Regions from separate parts of the Streptomyces sp. NPDC048506 genome, predicted to be linked through region 1. Evidence: riboswitches for the same ligand, from Rfam matches in the RefSeq annotation. Region 1 holds a riboswitch; each other region holds the start of a gene.

Region 1 (7,417 bases):
AGGGGAACAGACATCGTGTCGTCCTCTTTCGGTCTCGTCGATCTCGTGCTGCTGCGCCGTTCACGCGGTGCGCCGTCGGACTGCGGAAGTACGCAAAGTACTGCCTGCAACCCTACGGCCTGATGGGGGGCGGGTGCGGGCCCTGCCCAGGAGCCGGGATGCGGCGAGGCACTCTGTCCCGATTGCCCGCATTACGCCATGATCACTTCATGACGGCGCCGGCTCCCCCACCCCGTTCACCGCGTTCCGCCCGCACGCCCCGCTTCCGCACTCCGCGTTCCCGTACGCTCCGTCCATCCGGCCTCCTGCCCCGTCCGCCACGCCCCACCCGGCCCCTGACCTCGGTGTTCTCGCGGCTGACGCCTGTGCTGATCGGCCTGTGCTGTGCGGTCTTCGCGATCGGCCCCGCCTCTGGCCTGAACCGGTCGTACGGCACCGGCGACGCCCTGCTGGAGGCCCAGGCCGCCTACTTCGAGCGGTGGGGCGTGATCCCGCTGCATCTGTGGAGCGGTTCACCACGGGCGCTGATCACGCCGCTCACCGCACTGTTCGTGCACGGCAGCTGGCTGCATCTGCTCGGCAACATGCTGTTCTTGTACGTCTTCGGCGGTATGACCGAGGCACGGATGGGCCGGCTGCCGTTCGCCGCCTTTTACCTCATCATCGGCTACCTGGCGCTGCTCGGCTACGCGGCCGCGCACCTCGATTCGGGCCAGACGCTGGTCGGCGCCTCGGGATCGATCGCCGGGGTCCTGGGGGCCTTCCTCTACCTCTTCCCACGGGCCCGGGTCACCAGCGTCTTCCCGTTCCTGTTCTTCCTGCCGCTGCGCTTCCCCGCCTGGATCGTGCTGCTGTTCTGGTTCTTCCTCCAGTGGCGGGAAGCACAGGACGACCCCAGCGGGCCCGGCGTCGCCTACCTCGCCCATGTCGTCGGCTTCACCCTCGGCTTCCTCTACGCATGGGCCCGATACCGGGGGGATAGTGTGGGGTCCACCAGGGCGGACAGCCGGGCGACCGAGGGAGAGAGCCAGCCGTGATCACGTCGATCGTGCTCATCAAGACCAACGTGGACCAGATCCCCGAGATCGCCGAGAAGATCGCCGCGCTGGAAGGCGTCAGCGAGGTCTACTCGGTCACCGGCGCGCACGACCTGATCGCGATGGTGCGGGTCGCCAAGCACGACGAACTGGCGGACGTCATCCCCGGCCGGATCAGCAAGATCCCCGGCGTCGCCTCGACCGAGACGCACATCGCGTTCCGCACGTACTCACAGCACGACCTCGAGGCAGCGTTCGCGATCGGCCTGGACGCGTAGCGTCTGTTTTTCCCCACCGTGGCCTGGCGGCCGGCGCTCGCCCCACGTTGTTGGCTTTCTCGCCGTGGCCTGGCGGCCGGCGTTCTCCCCACGTGTTTGTCTGCGGCGTCGTGGTGGTTTCTCGCCGTTGCGCCTGCGGCGGGCGTTGTGTGTCGGGTGCGGTGCCGCTCCTCCGGACTTCGTCCTGCGGCGCGACCCCTCCCGTGAGTGGGGGGAAGGACTTGTGGGGGCGTGCGCCGTCTGTCCACTACCGGCAGGGGACCACTCGCGTCCGCCCCCACCGGCCTTCTCCCTTCCCACTCACGGGAGGGGACGGGCCTGCGCAGCGGCAACGCCCGCCGCAGGCGCAACGGCGAGACGACACACGGCGGGAAAGCCAAAAACGTGGGGAACTACCCGGCGCTCCGCGCCGGCACGCAACGGCCGTCCTCCGTACGGTAGTTCCAGCGTGCGCCGTCCGTCACCAGTTCCTTGACCGCCCGGACGAACCGCTCGACGTGCTCGTCGGGGGTGCCGGCGCCGAAGCTGACCCGGATGGCGTTCAGGGAGCGTTCGCCCGGTGCCGCCTCGGGGGCGCCGCACTCCCCCGGGTCCTGCGGCTCGCTGCCCAGGAGGGTCCGGACCAACGGGTGCGCACAGAACAGGCCGTCGCGGACGCCGATGCCGTACTCGGCCGACAGCGCGGCCGCGAAGTGCGAGCTGTTCCAGCCCTCGACGACGAAGGACAGGACGCCGACCCGCGGGGCGTCGTCACCGAAGAGGGAGAGGACCCGTACCTCGGGGACCTCGGCCAGGCCCGCCCGGAGCGTGGTGATCAGCTCTTGTTCACGGGCGACCAGGGTGTCGAAGCCTGCCTCGGTCAGCGCCCGGCAGGCAGAGGCGATGGCGTAGGCGCCGATGACGTTCGGCGAACCGGCCTCGTGCCGGGCGGCGGTGGTGTGCCACTCGACGTCCACCCCGCCATCGGTACGCCGGGAGACCTTACGGCTGGCGCCGCCGCCCGCCAGGTACGGCTCCGCGCCCTGGAGCCAGTCGGCGCGGCCGGCCAGCACGCCCGCGCCGAACGGCGCGTACAGCTTGTGGCCGGAGAAGGCCACCCAGTCGACGTCCAGGTCGGCGAGGTCGACGGGGTGGTGCGGGACGAGCTGCGCCGCGTCCAGGACGATGCGGGCGCCGTGGGCGTGGGCCGCCTCGGCCAGTTCCCGTACCGGCCACAGCTCACCGGTGACGTTCGAGGCGCCGGTCACGCACACCAGCGCCTCGCCGTGCGGCTCGCGCGCGGCCAGCGCCCGCTCCAGGGTCGCGACCGCCTCGCGCGGCGAGCGCGGCGCGTCGAGGTAGGTGACCCGCGCGTTGCGCCACGGCAGCAGCGAGGCGTGGTGCTCGGTCTCGAAGACGAACACCTGGGTGTCCTGCGGGAGTACGGCGGCGAGGAGGTTGAGCGAGTCGGTGGTGGAGCGCGTGAAGACGACCTGGTCCCCGGCGCGGCAGCCGAGGAACTCGGCGATCGTCCGGCGGCTGTTCTCGAAGAGGTCGGTGGAGAGCTGCGAGAGGTATCCGGCGCCGCGGTGCACGCTGCCGTAGTACGGGGCGTAGGCGGCCACGTCGTCCCAGACCCGCTGGAGCGCCGGTGCGCTGGCGGCGTAGTCCAGCGCGGCGTAGTCGACCTCGCCGCCGGTCACCAGCGGTACCAGGACGTCTCGGCCGAGAACGGGCAGCGGGGCACAAACGGAGCTGTCGGCGGCAACGGCGGACACAGACATGGCGAACTCCCGTGAGAGGTAGGCGAATTCGCTGCGGGGGCGCACGGCGTGGAGCGGAGGGGCCGGCGCGGACACGGCCGCAGCGTGAAGGGAAAACAGCGTGGAGAGGAAAGTGGAGAGAAAGGGGTGCGGAAATAGGGGCCGTCGGGCCCTAACGCATTCGCTGTTTCACGGAAGTTCTCCCTCGGGGACCAGGATCCCTGGCGAGGGATCCGCGCTTGCCGTAGACCTCGCTGCCTACGGCCCGGTCATCACCCGGGGCACCCCGCCACGGAAGGAGGGTTGCCGGACAGCGGGCCGGGGCCTGTGTCGCTGTCACTCGTGACCTGCGCAGAATGATGCCACAAGACCATTTACGCGCAAGGGCCCAGTCCATATGACGGACTGAGCCCTGTGTCACACCCTGCGTCACCGGCCGCTCAGGTGTTGCTGGCGGCCACCCAACGCTCCAGCGCCCGCTTGGCCGCCCCGGAGTCGATCGACTCCGCGGCCCGCTCGATGCCGGCCCGGATCTGCTCGGGCAGCGGGGCGTCGCCGATCTCCAGCGCGACCAGCGCGGCCGCGGCGTTCAGCAGCACCGCGTCGCGCACCGGGCCGGTCTCGCCGTCCAGCAGCCGGCGGGCCACATCGGCGTTGTACGAGGCGTCGGCGCCGCGCAGCGCCTCCACGGGCACCAGCGGTATGCCGACGTCCCGCGGGTCGAAGGCCTCCTCGCGCACCGTGCCGTTCCGGACGACCCACACCCGTGAGGTGGCGGTCGTGGTCAACTCGTCGAGCCCGTCGTCGCCGCGGAAGACCAGCGCCGACGAGCCGCGCTCGGCGAGCACCCCGGCCAGGATCGGCGCCATCCGGGCGTCCGCGACACCGGTCGCCTGGGCGCGGACCCGGGCGGGGTTGGTCAGCGGGCCCAGCACGTTGAACGTGGTGCGGATGCCGAGCTGGCCCCGGGCGTTGGCGACGTGCCGCAGCGAGGGGTGGAACTTCACCGCGAAGCAGAAGGTGATGCCCGCCTCCTGCGCCACCTCGACGACCCGCTCCGGGCTGAGGTCGAGGTTGACGCCGAGCTTCTCCAGGACGTCGGAGGCGCCGCTGGCCGAGGACGCGGCGCGGTTGCCGTGCTTGACGACCTTGGCGCCGGTGCCGGCCACCACGATCGAGGACATCGTGGAGATGTTGACGGTCCTGGCGCCGTCGCCGCCGGTGCCGACGATGTCCACGCTCGGGCCGGGCACCTCGATCAGCCGGGCGTGCTGGTACATGGTCCGGACGAGCCCGGAGATCTCGGCGACGGTCTCGCCCTTGGCCCGCAGCGCCACCGCGAACCCGGCGATCTGGGCGTCGCTGGCCTCGCCCCGCATGATCCGGTCCATCGCCCAGGCGGTGTCGTCCGCGGCGAGGTCACGGCCTTCGAGGAGGGCGTTCAGGATGCCCGGCCAGGTGTGGGCCGCCACGCTGTCGCCGCCTGCCGGGGTCACAACGTTCATGGTCCACGCTCCTGGTGAGTGTCCTGCCTATGTCGTCACCCTATCGAGCCCCCGGCATGCCGGAGGGCCCCGTCCGGTGATCGGATGGGGCCCTCTGGGTGGCGTACTACCTACGGTGCGCTACGAGGCGCGGAGGGGATCAGTGGTGGCCGTGGCCGCTGGTGATCTCCTGGTACTCCTCGACCGTGGGCTTGGCGATGACGTTGTCCTCGCCGTAGTAGGACTTCGAGAGCTTGGCGCGCAGCTTCTGCGAGCGCTTGATCTTGCGCTTGACGCCGTTCTCGTCGACCTCCGGGCCCAGCTCAAGCGGCTTGGGCTGCTCGTGCTGCGTGAGGAAGTGCAGCTGCTCCTGGTCGAGCGGCTCGTGGACCTCGATGAACTCACCGTGCGGCAGGCGCTTGATGATGCCGGACTCGCGACCGTGCAGCACCTTGTCCTTGTCGCGCCGCTGGAGACCCAGGCAGATCCGCTTGGTGGCGATGAAGGCCAGCACCGGCCCGACGAAGAACGCGATCCGGACGAACCAGGTGATCGAGTTGATCGACAGGTGGAAGTGGGTCGCCCACAGGTCGTTGCCGCCACCGATCAGCATCACGAAGTACGCGACCAGCCAGGCCACACCGAAGCCGGTGCGGGTCGGGACGTTGCGCGGGCGGTCCAGGATGTGGTGCTCGCGCTTGTCGCCGCGGACCCAGGACTCGACGAACGGGTAGACCGCGATGACGGCGAGGACCAGCGGGAAGATCAGGATCGGGATCAGCACACCGAGGTTGAGGGTGTGGCCCCAGAAGTTCCACTCCCAGCCCGGCATGACGCGGACCAGACCCTCGGCGAAGCCCATGTACCAGTCCGGCTGCGCACCAGTGGAGACCTGGTCCGGCCGGTACGGCCCTATGGCCCACACGGGGTTGATGCTGGCGACCGCGGCGATCACCGCGATCACACCGAAGACCAGGAAGAAGAAGCCTCCGGCCTTGGCCATGTAGACCGGCAGCAGCGGCATGCCCACGACGTTGTTGTTGGTCTTGCCGGCACCCGGGAACTGCGTGTGCTTGTGGTAGAAGACCAGGATCAGGTGCGCCACCAGCAGGCCGAGCATGATGCCCGGCAGCAGCAGCACGTGCACCGTGAAGAACCTCGGGATGATGTCGTGCCCGGGGAACTCGCCGCCGAAGATGAACATCTGGAGGTACGAGCCGACCAGCGGCATCGCCAGGATGACGCCCTCGATGAACCGCACGCCGGTGCCGGAGAGCAGGTCGTCGGGGAGCGAGTAGCCGGTGAAGCCGGTGAACATGCCCAGCACGAACAGCAGGAAGCCGAACAGCCAGTTGACCTCGCGCGGCTTGCGGAAGGCGCCGGTGAAGAACACCCGCATCATGTGGACCATCATCGCGGCCAGGAAGACCAGCGCGGCCCAGTGGTGGATCTGACGGATGAGCAGACCACCGCGCACGTCGAAGCTGATGTTCAGCGTCGACTCGAAGGCCTGGGTCATCCGGATTCCCTGCATGGGCACGTAGGAACCGTGGTAGGTGACCTCGGCCATGCTCGGGTGGAAGAACAGCGTCAGGTAGACACCGGTCAGGATGATGATGATGAAGCTGTAGAGCGCGACCTCACCCAGCATGAAGGACCAGTGGTCCGGGAAGATCTTGCGCATGTTGGCCTTGGCGAGGCTGTAGATACCCAGCCGGCCGTCGGCCCAGTCGGCGATCCGCTCGCCCCGTGGCGCCTGGCCACGGCGCGCGTTGGTCGCGCTTGTCTCGTTACTCATCCGCGCTCCCAGAAGCTCGGGCCGACGGGCTCCTCGAAACCGCTGGCGGCCTCCAGGAAGCCGTCCTTCACCGTGATGTGCAGCTGCGGCAGGGCGTGTCCGGCAGGACCGAAGATCACCCGTCCGCCGTCAGAGAGGTCGAACGTCGACTGGTGACAGGGGCAGAGCACGTGGTGCGTCTGCTGCTCGTACAGGCTGATCGGGCAACCCACGTGGGTGCAGATCTTGGAGTACGCCACGATGCCCTCGTGGGACCAGGCGAGCTCCTTCTTGTCCTTGATGTCCTGCGGCTTGAGCCGCACGAGCATCAGGGCGTCCTTGGCGATCTTCTCCGCGAACTCCTCGCTGTCGTCCTCCAGGCCCTCGGGCTTGGCGAAGGTCAGCGAGCCGACCGCGATGTCCTCGGGACGCAGCGGGAGGTTGGTGGACTGGTTGACGAGCCGGACGCCCTTCTTCCAGTCCGTGGTGCGCAGCTTCGTCCCCGGCAGCGGACCGAGGTCGCGCAGCAGGACGACGCCGGAGAGCGGCACCAGGGCCAGCGCACCGAACATCGTGTTGCGGATCAGCTTGCGGCGGCCGAACTGCGACTCCTCGGCACCCAGCTTGAAGTCCGCCAGGACCTTGGCCTTGACCTCGGGCGCGGCCTCGATCGGGTGGCGGTCGTCGGCGACCTCCACGTCCGACATCAGCGTGCGGGCCCAGTGGACCGCGCCGGCGCCGATGCAGAACAGCGCCGCACCGAGCGTCAGGCCGAGCGCGAAGTTCAGCGCGCTGATGTGGCCGATCGGCCAGATGTAGACGATCTTGTCGATCGGGATCGCCACGTACGCGGCGATGAAGGCGACCGTCGCGATCATGGACACGATGAAGAGCAGTGCGACCGTGCGCTCGGAGTGCCGGGCGGCCCGCTCGTCGATGTCCTGGGCGCGGTGCTCGTGGGCGGGCAGCCCCGGGTCGGCGAACGGTTCCGCCTTGGTCACCACACCTTCGTGAGCCATCTCCCGCTCACTGGGAAGGTTTTCTTCTGGCACGTCTGCGTGTCGTCCAGTCTCGCTCATGACTTCTTGGCCTTCGTAGT
Region 2 (7,417 bases), on a different contig from region 1:
GCGGGCCTCCGGATGGTCCTGGCCGGGCACGGGACGGACGGACGCTGCCGGCAGGCGGGCCCCGAAGCGGGCGTCGAAGCGCATACCGAAGCGAGCGCCGAGGTGCGCGCCGAGGCCGGCGCGGTGTGCGCCCAGGCTCCGGAGCCGGGCACCGACGTCGCCCGGGGGGCCACGATCCGGGTCAAGATGCCGGCGGGCCACCGCCGTACGCACCACCGCCTGGCGCACCGGTGACGTCCGCGGAGGGCTGCTGAGGCCTGCGGAGGACCGATGACTTCCGCGGAGGGCGGATGACGCCTGCCGAGGACCGATGACTTGCGCGGAGGGCGGATGACGTCCGCGAACGACGGATGACTTCCGCGGAGGACCGGTGATGCGCCCGCTCACCAACGCCGTCGGGGCGGCACCCCCTGGGAGGAGGGTGCCGCCCCGACGTATGTCTGGACGTGTGATCCGAGAGGATCAGCGTTCCGATCCCTGAGGGATCAGAAGTCCATGTCACCGCCCGGCATGCCGCCCGGAGCGGCCGCGGCGGCCTTCTCCGGCTTGTCGGCGATGACGGCCTCGGTGGTGAGGAACAGCGCGGCGATGGAGGCGGCGTTCTGCAGGGCAGAGCGGGTCACCTTCGCCGGGTCGATGATGCCCTCGGCGATCATGTCCACGTACTCGCCGTTCGCGGCGTTCAGGCCGTGACCCGGGGTGAGGTTGCGGACCTTCTCCACGATGACGCCACCCTCAAGGCCGGCGTTCACGGAGATCTGCTTCAGCGGGGCCTCCAGGGCCAGCTTCACAGCGGCGGCACCGGTGGCCTCGTCGCCGTCCAGCTCCAGCTTCTCGAAGACCGAGGAGGCCTGGAGCAGGGCGACGCCACCGCCGGCGACGATGCCCTCCTCGACGGCCGCCTTCGCGTTGCGGACGGCGTCCTCGATGCGGTGCTTGCGCTCCTTGAGCTCGACCTCGGTCGCGGCACCGGCCTTGATGACGGCCACGCCGCCGGCCAGCTTCGCCAGGCGCTCCTGGAGCTTCTCGCGGTCGTAGTCCGAGTCGCTGTTCTCGATCTCGGCGCGGATCTGGTTCACCCGGCCCTGGACCTGCTCGCTGTCACCGGCACCGTCGACGATGGTGGTCTCGTCCTTGGTGATGACGACCTTGCGGGCGCGGCCGAGCAGGTCGAGCGTGGCGTTCTCCAGCTTGAGGCCGACCTCCTCGGAGATGACGGTGCCACCGGTGAGGATGGCGATGTCACCGAGCATGGCCTTGCGGCGGTCGCCGAAGCCCGGGGCCTTGACGGCGACGGACTTGAAGGTGCCACGGATCTTGTTGACGACCAGGGTCGACAGGGCCTCGCCCTCGACGTCCTCGGCGATGATCAGCAGCGGCTTGCCGGACTGCATGACCTTCTCCAGGAGCGGCAGCAGGTCCTTCACGTTGCCGATCTTGGAGTTGACGATGAGGATGTACGGGTCCTCCAGGGAGGCCTCCATACGCTCCATGTCGGTCGCGAAGTACGCCGAGATGTAGCCCTTGTCGAAGCGCATACCCTCGGTGAGCTCCAGCTCCAGACCGAAGGTCTGGGACTCCTCGACGGTGATGACGCCTTCCTTGCCGACCTTGTCCATGGCCTCGGCGATCAGCTCGCCGATCTGGGTGTCGGCGGCGGAGATGGAGGCGGTGGAGGCGATCTGCTCCTTGGTCTCGACCTCCTTGGCCTGGTCGAGCAGGGCGGCGGAGACGGCCTCGACGGCCTTCTCGATACCGCGCTTCAGGGCCATCGGGTTGGCGCCGGCGGCAACGTTGCGCAGGCCCTCGCGGACCAGCGCCTGGGCCAGGACGGTCGCGGTCGTCGTGCCGTCACCGGCTACGTCGTCCGTCTTCTTCGCGACCTCCTTGACCAGCTCGGCGCCGATCTTCTCGTACGGGTCCTCAAGCTCGATCTCCTTGGCGATGGACACACCATCGTTGGTGATCGTGGGGGCGCCCCACTTCTTCTCGAGGACGACGTTGCGGCCCTTGGGGCCGAGGGTGACCTTGACGGCGTCGGCGAGCTGGTTCATCCCGCGCTCGAGACCGCGCCGTGCCTCCTCGTCGAACGCGATGATCTTGGCCATGTGAAGTGGTCCTCCCGGACTGGGGTGGATTGCTCCGGACCGCGCTGGCGCCCGCGACGGACGACCTGCAGACCTGTGGTGGTTCCTTGCCCCACCCGGCCCGCGGGCCTCACCGACCCGGTCCTTCGTTGTCACTCTCACTCGGAGAGTGCTAACGCCAATGATTAGCACTCGGGCCATGCGAGTGCAAGCCGCCCGGAGGGCGTCGTTGAGGGGTGGTGGTCGGGTGACGGGTGGGAGCAAGCCGCCCGGAGGGCGTCGTTGAGGGGTGGTGGTCGGGTGACGGGTGGGAGCAAGCCGCCCGGAGGGCGTCATTGAGGGGTGGCGGTCGGGCGACGGGTGGGAGCAAGCCGCCCGGAGGGGTCTTGGGGAGCGTGGCGGTCGGGCCGGGGAGCTGACGGGCAGGCAGAAGGCCCGTACCCCCTCAGGGGTACGGGCCTTCCGTACGCAGCAGTCGGTCGGCGCCTCAGCCGGCCACGCGGACCATGTCCGCCTGCGGCCCCTTCTGGCCCTGCGAGATCTCGAACTCGACCCGCTGGCCCTCCTCAAGGGTGCGGTAACCGTCCATCTGGATCGCGCTGTAGTGGACGAATACATCCGCACCACCGTCGACCGCGATGAAGCCGTACCCCTTCTCCGCGTTGAACCACTTGACGGTGCCCTGAGCCATGCCTAACTCCCCTATTACTGGCCCTTGCGCAGGACCGCACTCCGCGGACCCGGGTCAGACCTCACCCCGCGAAGGCCCGTGGGGTGTGCGCCGGAACGCGTCGACCGCCGCTGAATGTATCTGCACCGATGCCCAGCGCAACAGGTCAATCGGACGAGAATTCTGGCGCCGGAGAATCGGCAATATGCGGCGAAATCCCGTTTCTGCAGGGCAAGTCGGGCCGGTCATAGGCGCACGTAAGCGACAAATCCCGTGCACGCTCCGGGCACAAGTCATCGCGATTTCATATGCGTTCGGCATGCCCGTGGGGATATCCGGAACGTGGATCGCCACAATGGTATCCCCTTTCACGAAGCGGAATTGCCCCGTCCGATTTCAAAGGACGGGGCAATTCCGGTCAAGAAGGAGCAGAGATGGCGCAAAATAGCACCTCGCCTGGCCGCTCAGCAGCCTCCGGCGACATGTCCGAAGGTCAGCCTCCGGCGACGGCCGGGATGATCGAGACGCCCGCGCCGTCCGGGGTCGCCGTCTCAAGGCCCTGCTCGAAGCGGACGTCGTCGTCGTTGACGTAGACGTTCACGAAGCGGCGGAGCTTGCCGGCGTCGTCCAGGACGCGGGCCGCGATGCCCTGGTGGTTCTTCTCCAGGTCGGCGATCACCTCGGCGAGGGTCGCGCCCTCGGCGGTGACCTCGGCCTCGCCACCGGTGTAGGTGCGGAGGATGGTGGGGATGCGGACCGTGACGCTCATGGTTCTGCCTTCCGGACAGGGGTTACGGAGTACGAGTTCGGGGTGCGCGGTCTCAGCCGGCCAGGCCGGCCGCGCGGAACGCGTCCAGGCTGGGGCGGATCGTGGCCGTGGGCCCGGAGGTCGGCGCGACGGCGTCCAGCGTCTTGAGACCGTCACCCGTATTGAGGACGACGGTGGTCAGGGACGGGTCGATGAGGCCGTTCTCGATCAGCTTCTTGGTCACGCCGACGGTCACCCCGCCCGCGGTCTCCGCGAAGATCCCCTCGGTCCGCGCCAGCAGCTTGATCGCGTCCACGACCTGCTCGTCGTTGACGTCCTCGACCGCACCGCCGGTCCGGCGCGCGATGTCGAGCACGTAGGGGCCGTCGGCCGGGTTGCCGATCGCGAGGGACTTGGCGATGGTGTTGGGCTTCTGGGGGCGGACCACGTCGTGGCCGGCCTTGAAGGCCGCCGAGACCGGAGAGCAGCCCTCCGCCTGGGCGCCGAAGATCTTGTACGGCTTGTCCTCGACCAGGCCGAGGGCGATCAGCTCCTTCAGCCCCTTGTCGATCTTCGTCAGCTGGGAGCCGGACGCGATCGGGATGACGATCTGGTCCGGGAGCCGCCAGCCGAGCTGCTCGCAGATCTCGTACGCCAGGGTCTTGGAACCCTCGCCGTAGTACGGGCGCAGATTGACGTTGACAAAGCCCCAGCCCTCGCCCAGCGGGTCGCCGATGAGCTCCGAGCAGAAGCGGTTGACGTCGTCGTAGTTGCCCTCGATGCCGACCAGGTCGCCGCCGTAGACCGCGGCCATGACGACCTTGCCGGCCTCCAGGTCGTGCGGGATGAAGACGCAGGACTTGAAGCCGGCGCGGCGTGCCGCGGCGCCGACCGCACCGGCGAGGTTGCCGGTGGAGGAGCAGGAGAGGGTGGTGAAGCCGAAGGCGCGGGCGGCCTCGACGGCGATCGCGACGACGCGGTCCTTGAAGGAGTGCGTCGGGTTGCCGGAGTCGTCCTTGACGTACAGCCCGCCGGTGACACCGAGCTCGGCGGCGAGCCGGTCGGCCTTGACGAGGTGGGTGAAGCCGGGGTTCAGGTTCGGCTTCTCGGCCACGTCGGTGGGGACCGGCAGCAGCGGGGCGTAGCGCCAGATGTTGTTCGGACCGGCCTCGATCCGCTTCTTCAAGGCCTCGGGGTCACCGCTCGGCAGGTCGTAGGCGACTTCGAGCGGCCCGAAACAGCTCGCACAGGCGAAGATGGGACCGAGGTCGAAGCGCTCGCCGCACTCGCGGCAGGACAGCGCGACGGCGGGACCAAGAGAGACGGTGGGAGTGTCGGCAGCGGTTTCGGTGCTCTGCACAGCCATGGAGGCGAGGCCCTTTCTCCTCATCTTCCTCGCGGCGCATCTCGCCACGAGACGGATTTGGCACCTTCCCTAGCCGGGAGCCCCGCTGCTGATCAGCAAGAACCGGCTGGAGGGTTGCCGGGGCTTCAACGGGCCGTTTCCCTCTGCCCCTCTGGATGAGCGGTATGGCGCTGGGCCGAAACCCAGGCGTTTGTGGCGCGGTGACCCCGACATGCGATGGCCATCCGCGTTGTTCAAGACTGTAACCGAAGGCACTGACAGTTGAGATAGTCGTCCGATCCGCGAGATGGGTCACATGCGAGAGGTGTTCACGTGCTGGAAGAGGTGGAGCGCTGGCTGAACAGCCGCTCCTGGTCGGCCGCGGACCGCCCCCTGGGGCGGCTGCTGGAGGCGAAGCGCCAGACGGGCCGTACGGTCAGCGTCGTCCTGCCCGCGCTGAACGAGGAGGCCACCGTCGGCGCGATCGTCGCCGCGATCCGCGCCGGGCTGATGACCGACGCGGTCGGGCTGGTCGACGAGCTGGTGGTGCTGGACTCCGGCTCGACCGACCGCACCGCCGAGGTCGCGGCGGCGGCCGGGGCCCGGGTGGTGCACCGTGACAGCGTCCTGCCGCGGATCCCCGCACTGCCCGGCAAGGGCGAGGTCCTCTGGCGCTCCCTCCTCGTCACCACCGGCGACATCGTCTGCTTCATCGACGCCGACCTGCGCGAGTTCTCCACCACCTTCGTCTCCGGGATCGTCGGCCCGCTGCTGACGGACCCCGACGTCCACTTCGTCAAGGCCATGTACGACCGGCCACTGGAGACGGGTGGGGTCGAGGGTGCCGGCCAGGGCGGACGGGTCACCGAACTGGTCGCCCGCCCGCTGCTCAACCTGCACTGGCCGCAGCTGGCAGGCTTCGTGCAGCCCCTGGGCGGTGAGTACGCGGCCCGCCGCTCGCTGCTGGAGCGGCTGCCGTTCCCGGTCGGCTACGGCGTCGAGCTCGGCCTGCTCGTCGACGCCCTGCACACCGTCGGCCTGGACGCCCTCGCCCAGGTGGACGTCGGTGTGCGCAAGCACCGCCACCAGGACGGCCAGGCGCTCGGCCGGATGGCCGCCGCGATCTACCGCACCGCCCAACTCCGCCTGGCGCGCGGCCACTTGGTGCGTCCCCGGCTCACCCAGTTCGACCGCGGCGAGCAGGGGTTCGTCCCGCGGACGTCGGACGTGGACACCGAGGAGCGCCCCCCGATGGCCGAAATCCCGGAGTACGCGGCGCGCCGCGCGGCCTGACCCGCGCTCCGTACGTTTGCGCGGATCTGTCACGGGTTACTGTCGCGACATGGTCTCCGAGCGCAGTGCGGCCCCCTCAGGTGCCGAGGTCCTCGTCGCGTCCAACCGCGGGCCGGTCTCGTACGCCCTGGGGGCGGACGGAGCACTGACCGCCAAGCGGGGCGGTGGCGGGCTGGTGTCGGGATTGTCGTCCATCGGGCCCGGCACGGACGCGGTGTGGGTGTGTGCGGCGCTGGGCGACGGGGACCGGGAGGCGGTGCGGCGGTCGGGGGGTGCGCTGGAACCGGCCGACACCGGCGGACAGCGCGTCCGGATGCTGGACATTCCGGCCGAGGTGCACGCCCGGGCCTACAACGGCATCGCGAACTCGGTGCTGTGGTTCATCCACCACATGCTGTACCAGACGCCGCTGGAGCCGGTCTTCGGTGCGGAGTTCCGGGCGCAGTGGGCGTCGTACGAGGCGTACAACCGCGCCTTCGCGCAGGCGCTGGCCGACGAGGCCGCCGACGGGGCGGCGGTGCTGGTGCAGGACTACCACCTGGCGCTGGTGCCGGGGCTGCTGCGGACGCTGCGGCCCGATGTGCGCATCGCGCACTTCTCGCACACGCCGTGGGCGCCGCCGGAGTACTTCCGGATACTGCCGGACGACGTCGCCGAGCAGCTGCTGACGGGCATGCTGGGCGCCGATCAGCTGGGGTTCCTCACCCACCGGTGGGCGGACGCCTTCACCACGTGCTGTGCGGCCGTGCTCGGCGGCACCGGCGGCACCCGGACCGGCGTGTACGGGCTCGGGGCGGACGCCGACTTCCTGCGGGAGCGGTCGCGGCGGGCGGACGTGGCCGACCGGCTGGCCGCGCTGCGCGCGCAGGTCGGCACCGGGCCCGACGGTACGGCCAGGAGGACGATCGTCCGGGTGGACCGCACCGAGCTGTCGAAGAACATCGTGCGGGGGCTGCTGGCCTACCGGCAGCTGCTGGCGGACCGGCCGGCGTGGCACGAGCGGGTGGTGCACGTGGCGTTCGCCTACCCCTCGCGCCAGGACCTGGCCGTCTACCGGGACTACACGGCGGAGGTCGGGCGGGTCGCCGAGGAGATCAACTCCCGGTACGGGACGGCGGGTTGGCAGCCGGTGGAGCTGCATGTGAAGGACGACTTCGCCCGGTCGCTGGCCGCGTACCGGCTGGCGGACGTGGCGCTGGTCAACCCGATCCGGGACGGGATGAACCTCGTCGCGAAGGAGATCCCGGTGGTGTCCGACCACGGCTGCGCGCTGG
Region 3 (7,417 bases), on a different contig from region 1:
GACGGCCTCGGCGACAACCCCGCCATCTCGGTCATGGACCAGCAGGGCATCCGAGACGCCTTCGGCGGCCGGACCGACACCACGCTCAACATCATGTACGGGCTGCTGGGCATGTCCCTGATCATCGCGGTGCTCGGTGTCATCAACACCCTGGCCATGTCCGTCTTCGAGCGGCGCAGCGAAATCGGCATGCTCCGCGCGGTCGGCCTCGACCGCGGCGCGGTGAAGCGGATGATCCGGCTGGAGTCGGTGGTCATCTCGCTCTTCGGTGCGGTGACCGGTGTAGTGCTTGGCCTGTTCATCGCCTGGGCGGCAGGCCATGCGATCACCCCGGACGTTCAGGGGTATGTCATGGTCATTCCGTGGCCGCGAATCGCGCTCTTCCTCCCGCTGGCGGCCCTGGTGGGCGTACTGGCGGCGAGCTGGCCCGCACGGAGGGCGGCGAATCTGGACCTCCTCGGCTCCATTAAGACGGAATGATTCCACCCCCACGCCCTTAGGGGCTTCGCTCCGGAACCCGGAGGGAACTCTGCTGGCAATTTCGGGGCCAGCCGGCCTCTACGGCCCTCATAGGTCCTGCCCCCTTGCACACCCGTGCCTGTTCGGGCGATCAGAACCGTGACTGCCTGAATCGGGCTGACATCGCGGATACACCTGAATGCAGCGGCGGTGCACTCGACACGCGCGGATGTGATCTGCGACACGGTCACGTAATGGTGACGACAGGGCTGACCCTCCGTAGCTTGGAAGGCGCCAACACGCAAATAGATCGGTTCCAAAGGTCAGAAGACCCCTGGTACCTTCGATTTGCTCGCCCCATGGCGGGCGGCGAAGTCGCCCTGGGTCGCTGACCAGAACAGAGGTACAGGGCATGACGCATCCAAACCGCCTTCTGGGGCGTGAAAAAGAGACAGCGACGCTTACCCGGTTGGCGGCCCGTTCCGTAGCGGGTGAAGGGGAGACTGCGTTCGTCGTCGGTGAGGCGGGGGTGGGCAAGACGGCCCTGGTGGAGCAGATGGCCGCGCACGCCGAGAGCCTGGGCATGCAGGTGCTGTGTCATGCCGGGCAGGAGGTGGAGCGGCAGCATCCGTTCGCTGTCATGTCGGCCTGCCTGGCGGTCGACGCGGCGCCAACCGACCCGGATCGAGCTCGCGTTGCCGAGATCCTGCGGGGCGAGGTTCGGTACGGGCTACCGGGCGCAATCGGTGCTGCGGACGCGGCGACGGTTGAGGCGATGCTGGGTCTGGTCGAGGAGTTGTGCGCGCGAGGACCAGCGGCGCTCATCCTAGATGACTTGCAGTGGGCGGATCCGGCGAGTCTGCTGGTGCTGCGGCGATTGATGGCTTCGGTGCATCAGCTGCCCTTGCTGATCATCGGCGCCTGTCGGCCGGTGCCCAGGGTCAGGGAGGTGGACCTGCTCGTCCATAGCATCGGCGTACGCAACCACACCGTTGTGGAACTGACGCCGCTCAGCCCACCCGACGTCTCACAGATGCTGGCGGCCTTGTCCGGCGGCCGACCCGGCCCACGCCTACGTCGCATGGCCGAGGGGGCAGCAGGAAACCCCTTGTACCTCAGAGAGCTGGTCGACGCGCTGGCGCGCGAACGGGCGATCGACATAAGAGGTGGGACCGCGGAGACCACCGCGCGGTGTTCGCCGTCACTGCCCAACCTGATCAAGCACCGGCTGGCTTGCCTCAGCGATGACGCGCTGCACGCTTTGCGTGTCGCCGCCGTGGTGGGCGACAACTGCACGCTCGGCGAATTCGGTGCGGTCATCGGCAGACCACCCCATGAGGTGCTGGGCATCATCACGGAAGCCCAAGCGGCTGGAGTCCTGCGAGACACCGGCGATCGACTGGCTTTCCGCCATGACCTCATCCGGCACACCCTGGCCGACGCGGTCACCGGCCCCGTCCGCTCCATGGTGCATTTGAAAGCGGCGCAGGTGCTCGCGGGCGCGGGTACCGCCCCCGAACGAGTCGCCGAGCACCTGCTCTACGCAGCGCCACAAGGTGAGTTCCTGATCGCATGGCTGGTGGAGTCGGCGCCGCGCCTCACCACGCGCTCCCCCGCGCTCCTCCTGCGTCTGCTCGACAGGGCCTTGGACATCGCCGACCCGGCCGACCCGCACTACGGTGATCTGCGGCTGCATCACGTCATAGCCCACCTGTCCTGCGGCCACTTGGCCGAAGCGGACGACGAGGCCCGCCACGTACTGGCCCGAACTCAGGACCCCGGCATGGAATGCGCCATGCGGTGGGTCATCGTTCAGGCCGCCCTCGCCAGCGACCGGCCGGACGTGGCGCTGATCGAGTCGCGAGCCGCCCGCGCAAGCGCCAGGCTGCCCGCCATCGAGAGGAACCGGTTCCACGCGTTCAGCGCGGTGTGCCTGTTCGCGATGGGCGAGGTGCAACAGGCCGGGGCGCGCGCGATGGCCGCCCGGCGCACCGCTGAAGATGCCGGCGATCCCCATGCCTTGGCTTACGCGTTGCAGATTCTGGCGGCCAAAGGCTTCCTCGAAGCACCGGGCGCCGAAGCACTGGAGCTGGCTCGGCAGGCAGTCCGGCTGCCTCCGCACTCCATCCACCCGGCTCAGCACCTCGGACTTCAATTGGCCCTGGCCAACTTCTACACAGAACTCGACCGAAGCCAGGAAGCCCACCACACACTGGCCGCCGCCCGCACGACCACAGAACACATCGGCGGTCTCTTCTCGCCCTGGTACCACCTCTCCTGCGCACTCCTGGCCTTCAACACGGGCCGATGGGACGACGCCCTGGCGGACGTCGAGGCAGGACTGGATCTCGCACAGCCGTATGCGATGAGCCGACCCCTGCGGGCAATCGCCGCACTCATCGCACTCCACCGCGGCCAACACGACATCGCCCAAACGCACCTCAACGCCACCGCGTCCACGCAGGACCCCGGATCGATCGCCCGGTTCTACGAGTACCTACCGCTCTCCGCAAGCGTTCGCCTCGACGAGGCACACAACAACACCAAGGACGCATACTCCCAACTCGCAACCGCCTTCGACCAGGGCATAGGCCACCTGCCCGGCCAACTCATCCTCGGCTTCCTCGCACCCGACATCGTCCAACTCGCCCTGGCCCACGGAGACACCACCACCGCCCACCGCGTCACCACAGCCGCCCAGAGGAGAGCCGACCACAGCAACGCGCCCAATCACCTCGGTGACGTCTACAGATGCCAAGGGCTCGTGGCTCGGGACCCTCACCTGCTCCTGGAAGCCGCCCGCCACTACCACACCGCCTCACGTCCCCTGCACGAGGCACACGCGTACGCCGACGCCGCAGAACTTCTCGCCCACATCCAACGGCCGGCCGAGGCCCGCGCACGCCTCAGCCAAGCCCTGGAGATATACGACTCCCTGGGTGCCAGTCGGGACAGCGCTCGCGCTCTGTTCCGCCTCCGCTCCATCACCCGAAGCCCACGGAGGGCGCACGATGACGCCCGCTGCGGCTGGGACGCCCTGACCACCACCGAACACATCGTCGCCGGTCACGTCGCCCGCGGCCACTCCAACCCCCAGATAGGCACCCTCATGACCATTTCCCGACGCACGGTCAGCACGCACGTGTCCAACATCCTCAAGAAACTCGACATGACCTCGCGCGTCCAACTCGCAGCCGAAGTCATACGCCGGCACAGTCCCGACGATGGACAGCCAACGGGCTGATCGCCCCTGGCTCGGCGTCCGTCGGCACTGATGCTGCCGTCGCCTGTGCACAACCGGACCGCCCGCATTCCCGCCTTTTGCCGCGCTACACCTGCGGTGGCGTCCGGCCACCGGCTGGCCACCGTCGTTGCGACGCCTGTCTCGGGCGTCGGGACTCTGCCCTCGACCTCTGCCCAGCGGGCAGAGGCGGGGGCTTGCCGTTGTCGTTCCCGGGTGCATCGAGGAGTTCCGCTGGGCGCCGTCGCCGCGCCTTCCGCCAGGTCTGTTCGGACTCGTTTCGTCGTCCCAGAGGCCGGGCAGGCTTTGACAAACATGTCCGAGGTCTGTCTAACCTACGCCGCAGATCGGTCATGAGTGTCAGCGACAAGCCCTGGCTTGCTGACCGGCAACCCTCGCGCCGCGGTGGGGTGCCCCAGGTGACGACCGGACCGGAAGACTTTCGGTAAGCGCGAGGCCAGTTGGGCCGGAACAGAGACGGTGACGGCGGCGCCGTGGCTGCCTGCTGCTGTGCGCGAACCGGTCAGTCGACCTGCTCCGCGTCAACAGCGCTCTGTGTACCGGCACCTGCCGTGCCGTCTGCCAAGGCTGAAGGCTGACGGTCTTCTGAATCTCTGACGCCACCGCCGTCGCGGTGCGCGCCCTCCTTGCCCTCGCGCCGTTCCACGCGTCCCCGTACGCATCGTCACACAGGGCCCCCGGCTGGGCCGTCCCGCTGCGGCATCCGGCGGTCCGGGGTGTCCGAATTCGCTGGAGTCCTCCATGAGTGAACCCCCTGGCGCTGCTGCATTGCTCGCCTCAACGCCTCCTGCCGAGGCAACCCCCGACCCCTCCCCCGAGCCTCGTACCGCACGTACTGGCGAGGCCGAACGGCCGGGTGACGACACCGCACCGCGGCCACTGGCGGCACAGCGGGTGCTGCCGCTGCGCAGACCCGGCCGTTGGATCGCCACGGCGATCGTGCCGGTGCTGGTCGCCCAGATCGCCCACGGACTGGTGACCACCCCCCACCGTCCGGTCCGTGAACGGCCAGCCCAACATCCTGCCCGTCGACGGTGACGAGGGCATCCGCGCCAACCGCTGGCACACCGACGTCACCTTCGTCCGCACGCCCCCGAAGGCGTCGACCCTGCGCAGCATCGTCGTCCCGCCCTACGGCCGCAACACTCTGATCGCCAACTCGGCCGGGGCCTACCAGGACCTGCCCGAGCCGCTGCGCGAACTGGCGGACGAACCGTGGGCGGTGCACACCAACGACTACGACTACGCCGCCCCGAAGAACGACAAGGAGGCCGAGCACCGTAAGCAGTTCGTCTCACGCACGTACCGCACCGCGCACCCGGCGGTACGGGTGCACCCCGAGACGGGGGAACGCGGTCTTTTCATCGGCGGCTTCGCGCAGACCATCGTGGGCCTCGGCCCGTCCGAGTCCCGGGACCTGCTGCGCATCTTCCAGTCGTACGTGACGCGGCCGGAGAACATCGTCCGGGTGGCCCGGACACCGGGTGACCTCGTCCTGTTCGACAACCGCGTCACCCAGCACTACGCCCCCGACGACTACGGCGACCTGCCGCGCCTGCTGCACCGGGTGACCGTCGCGGGGGACGCTCCAGTGGGCGTCGACGGCGCCTCCAGCCGCGCCATCGAAGGCGGTGGCGCCGGCCACTACACACCCGCCGTGGCCTGACGCCCACGGACTCCGGCTGCCGGGTGCGTCCACGCCGAGTAGTCGTTCGTCGCCTGGTATTGATCACGGGTTGACCAAGGGGAGAGGATGGCGCAATGAGTGTCGGGACAAGGATTGCTCTGAAGGCATATGCAAGTCTGCGAGATGTCCAGGCTTTTGCATGGAATCAAAACTTGAATATCGTGGAGGCAACCCGAGAGGATGAGACCCCGACCAGGTTCGGCTGGGAAACCTGCGACGAAACCACGAGTCTCGATTATCTTGAAGATCCGACCCTAGGCGTCAGTTACATCACGATCAGAGGCGAGAGGATCGCCCACCTAAGCGAAGCGGTCCGCACGGGCCTGGCTACCTGGACGTTCCAGGACAGCATGCGTCTCATTTCCACCGGAAGCGACAGCGACGCCATTATTCAAGGCATCTATGTCGGCGCACTCTCTGCGACGCGGAGGGATGTCCCTGTCGTCTCGGAGGCCTTTCGGTCAGCAATTCGACATCCGGATCGGGAAGTTCGACGCGCCGTGCTTGTGGGCATTGGCTACGCGACAGTCAGCACAGAGTTGCGGGAAATCGCAGAGGAAATTCGAAACTCTGATCAGGATGAGGGTATTCGAGTCGACGCAGGGTACCTACTGGAGGGCCTTGAGATGGCCGCCGCGGCCCCCGCTGCCGACCATGGCCGGGCCGGATGAGCGGGGGCCGAGATCCGACGAACAGGGCCGACATCACCCGATCAAGTTCAGTGGCCGCCTCACTGGAAGCAGGCCGCCAGGCCAGCACGGCATTGATTCAACGAGGGGGCAACCGCGCGCGGCGTCAGCCCCTACAAGGGTGCGATTCGTCCGTTCAGTTCTTCAGGTTGAGGATGATCAGGCGCATGGTGTCTGTGCCGGCGTATGTGACGAACACGCCCGCGCCCTTGGCCATGGCGTCAGGGGTGATGGTCTTCCCCGGCAGGGGGGTGGCGGCGCCCGTGGTGGCGGAGACGGAGACCGGGGTCCGCGGCGCGTCCTCGCCGGCCGAGCCGTAGGCGGTGCCGTCGTCGCCGACGGACGCGAGGTTGATCTTCTTGGCTCCCTTACCGCTGTCGGTGCACGTGCCCTTGCCCGTCTTCAGGTCGAAGACGTTCCCGCCCTTGACCAGGAAGCGGCCGTTGGGGGACAGGGCCGGCTTCGTCTCCGCCTTCGGGCTCGGAATGCGGATGGCGTACTCGGTGTCCCTGGTACGGCAAGCGGCGGTGGCCCGGACAGCGCCGGTTGAAAGGTCGTGCACGGCGGAGATGTCGTCCTTCGCCTTGAGCCAGTTGGCGATCACGTAGTTGCCGGCGGCACCGACGATGCGGCCGTTCGGTGTCTCCTCCATGCCGAAGCCGACGTTCTCGTACTTGCGGATGGCTTCAACCCCGGGCGGAGCCACCTTCGTGCTCTGCCAGCCGCCGTCGGCGCCGAAGCCGCCGTCACCCCCGGTGCCCTCTTCGCCGTTGGTCACCAGTCCCTTCGGGCCCTGGAACGACATCAGGTAGTCGGGGTCGACCGCCTTGCCGTTGATGGTGACCTTCGCGTCGCTGGTGTCGGTGGCCTTGCCGTCGGGGGACACCAGGATGCTGTCGCCTCCGTACGAGGTGACGACCATGCCTCCCGGTCCGGGGAGGATGATGGGCCGGTCGAACTTGCCGTCCGGCGCCTCCGCGTTGCCCGTCCCGGCCGGAGCGATGCCCTGTCCGGAGGCATCGGCCGGGTAGAAGGCCACGGAGACGACCTCCTTGTACTCGTGGAGCTTGTCCTTGCGCGCCTCGCCCCGCGCCCACACCGCAAAGTACTCGCGGTCCTGGCCGGGGACCAGAGCGATCTGCGGGACCGCCAGCTTGCCGGACTGCTCGTCGGCCTGCTCCTCGGTGAGCTTGGGGCCCCTCCACGGCTTGCTCGTCGACAGCACCTTGCCGGACGACGCCTCGCGGACGTTCAGGACATAGCCCTGCCCGGTCTTGTCGAGATACGCGACCGTGCCGGCCTTGTGCGAGACCGCGTAGG

The links. A riboswitch is a leader RNA that binds a small molecule or an ion and turns the genes downstream of it on or off. The one in region 1 is predicted to bind S-adenosylmethionine.
Region 2: linked by a shared signal. The riboswitch ahead of thrC (threonine synthase) and the one ahead of AB0C96_RS38225 (aminotransferase class V-fold PLP-dependent enzyme) in region 1 are both predicted to bind S-adenosylmethionine.
Region 3: linked by a shared signal. The riboswitch ahead of AB0C96_RS32080 (hypothetical protein) and the one ahead of AB0C96_RS38225 (aminotransferase class V-fold PLP-dependent enzyme) in region 1 are both predicted to bind S-adenosylmethionine.

What each region holds. Positions count from the first base shown of each region.
Region 1 is NZ_JBEZIX010000070.1:31,450-38,866, forward strand. Features, by position in the region: gene AB0C96_RS38210 (hypothetical protein) at 1-14, opposite strand, end outside; gene AB0C96_RS38215 (rhomboid family intramembrane serine protease) at 345-1,037, shown strand; gene AB0C96_RS38220 (Lrp/AsnC ligand binding domain-containing protein) at 1,034-1,315, shown strand; gene AB0C96_RS38225 (aminotransferase class V-fold PLP-dependent enzyme) at 1,708-3,078, opposite strand; SAM riboswitch class IV at 3,288-3,405, opposite strand; gene trpD (anthranilate phosphoribosyltransferase) at 3,498-4,562, opposite strand; gene AB0C96_RS38235 (ubiquinol-cytochrome c reductase cytochrome b subunit) at 4,702-6,339, opposite strand; gene AB0C96_RS38240 (Rieske 2Fe-2S domain-containing protein) at 6,336-7,337, opposite strand; gene AB0C96_RS38245 (c-type cytochrome) at 7,394-7,417, opposite strand, start outside.
Region 2 is NZ_JBEZIX010000046.1:51,021-58,437, forward strand. Features, by position in the region: gene AB0C96_RS31475 (protein kinase) at 1-234, shown strand, start outside; gene groL (chaperonin GroEL) at 486-2,108, opposite strand; gene AB0C96_RS31485 (cold-shock protein) at 2,575-2,778, opposite strand; gene AB0C96_RS31490 (MoaD/ThiS family protein) at 3,251-3,526, opposite strand; gene thrC (threonine synthase) at 3,579-4,871, opposite strand; SAM riboswitch class I at 4,889-5,033, opposite strand; gene AB0C96_RS31500 (glucosyl-3-phosphoglycerate synthase) at 5,184-6,143, shown strand; gene AB0C96_RS31505 (trehalose-6-phosphate synthase) at 6,193-7,417, shown strand, end outside.
Region 3 is NZ_JBEZIX010000048.1:477-7,893, reverse strand. Features, by position in the region: gene AB0C96_RS32090 (FtsX-like permease family protein) at 1-480, shown strand, start outside; gene AB0C96_RS32085 (AAA family ATPase) at 872-3,703, shown strand; SAM riboswitch class IV at 4,050-4,158, shown strand; partial or broken gene AB0C96_RS32080 (hypothetical protein) at 4,463-4,708, shown strand; partial or broken gene AB0C96_RS32075 (TauD/TfdA family dioxygenase) at 4,707-5,387, shown strand; gene AB0C96_RS32070 (hypothetical protein) at 5,483-6,079, shown strand; gene AB0C96_RS32065 (hypothetical protein) at 6,234-7,417, opposite strand, start outside.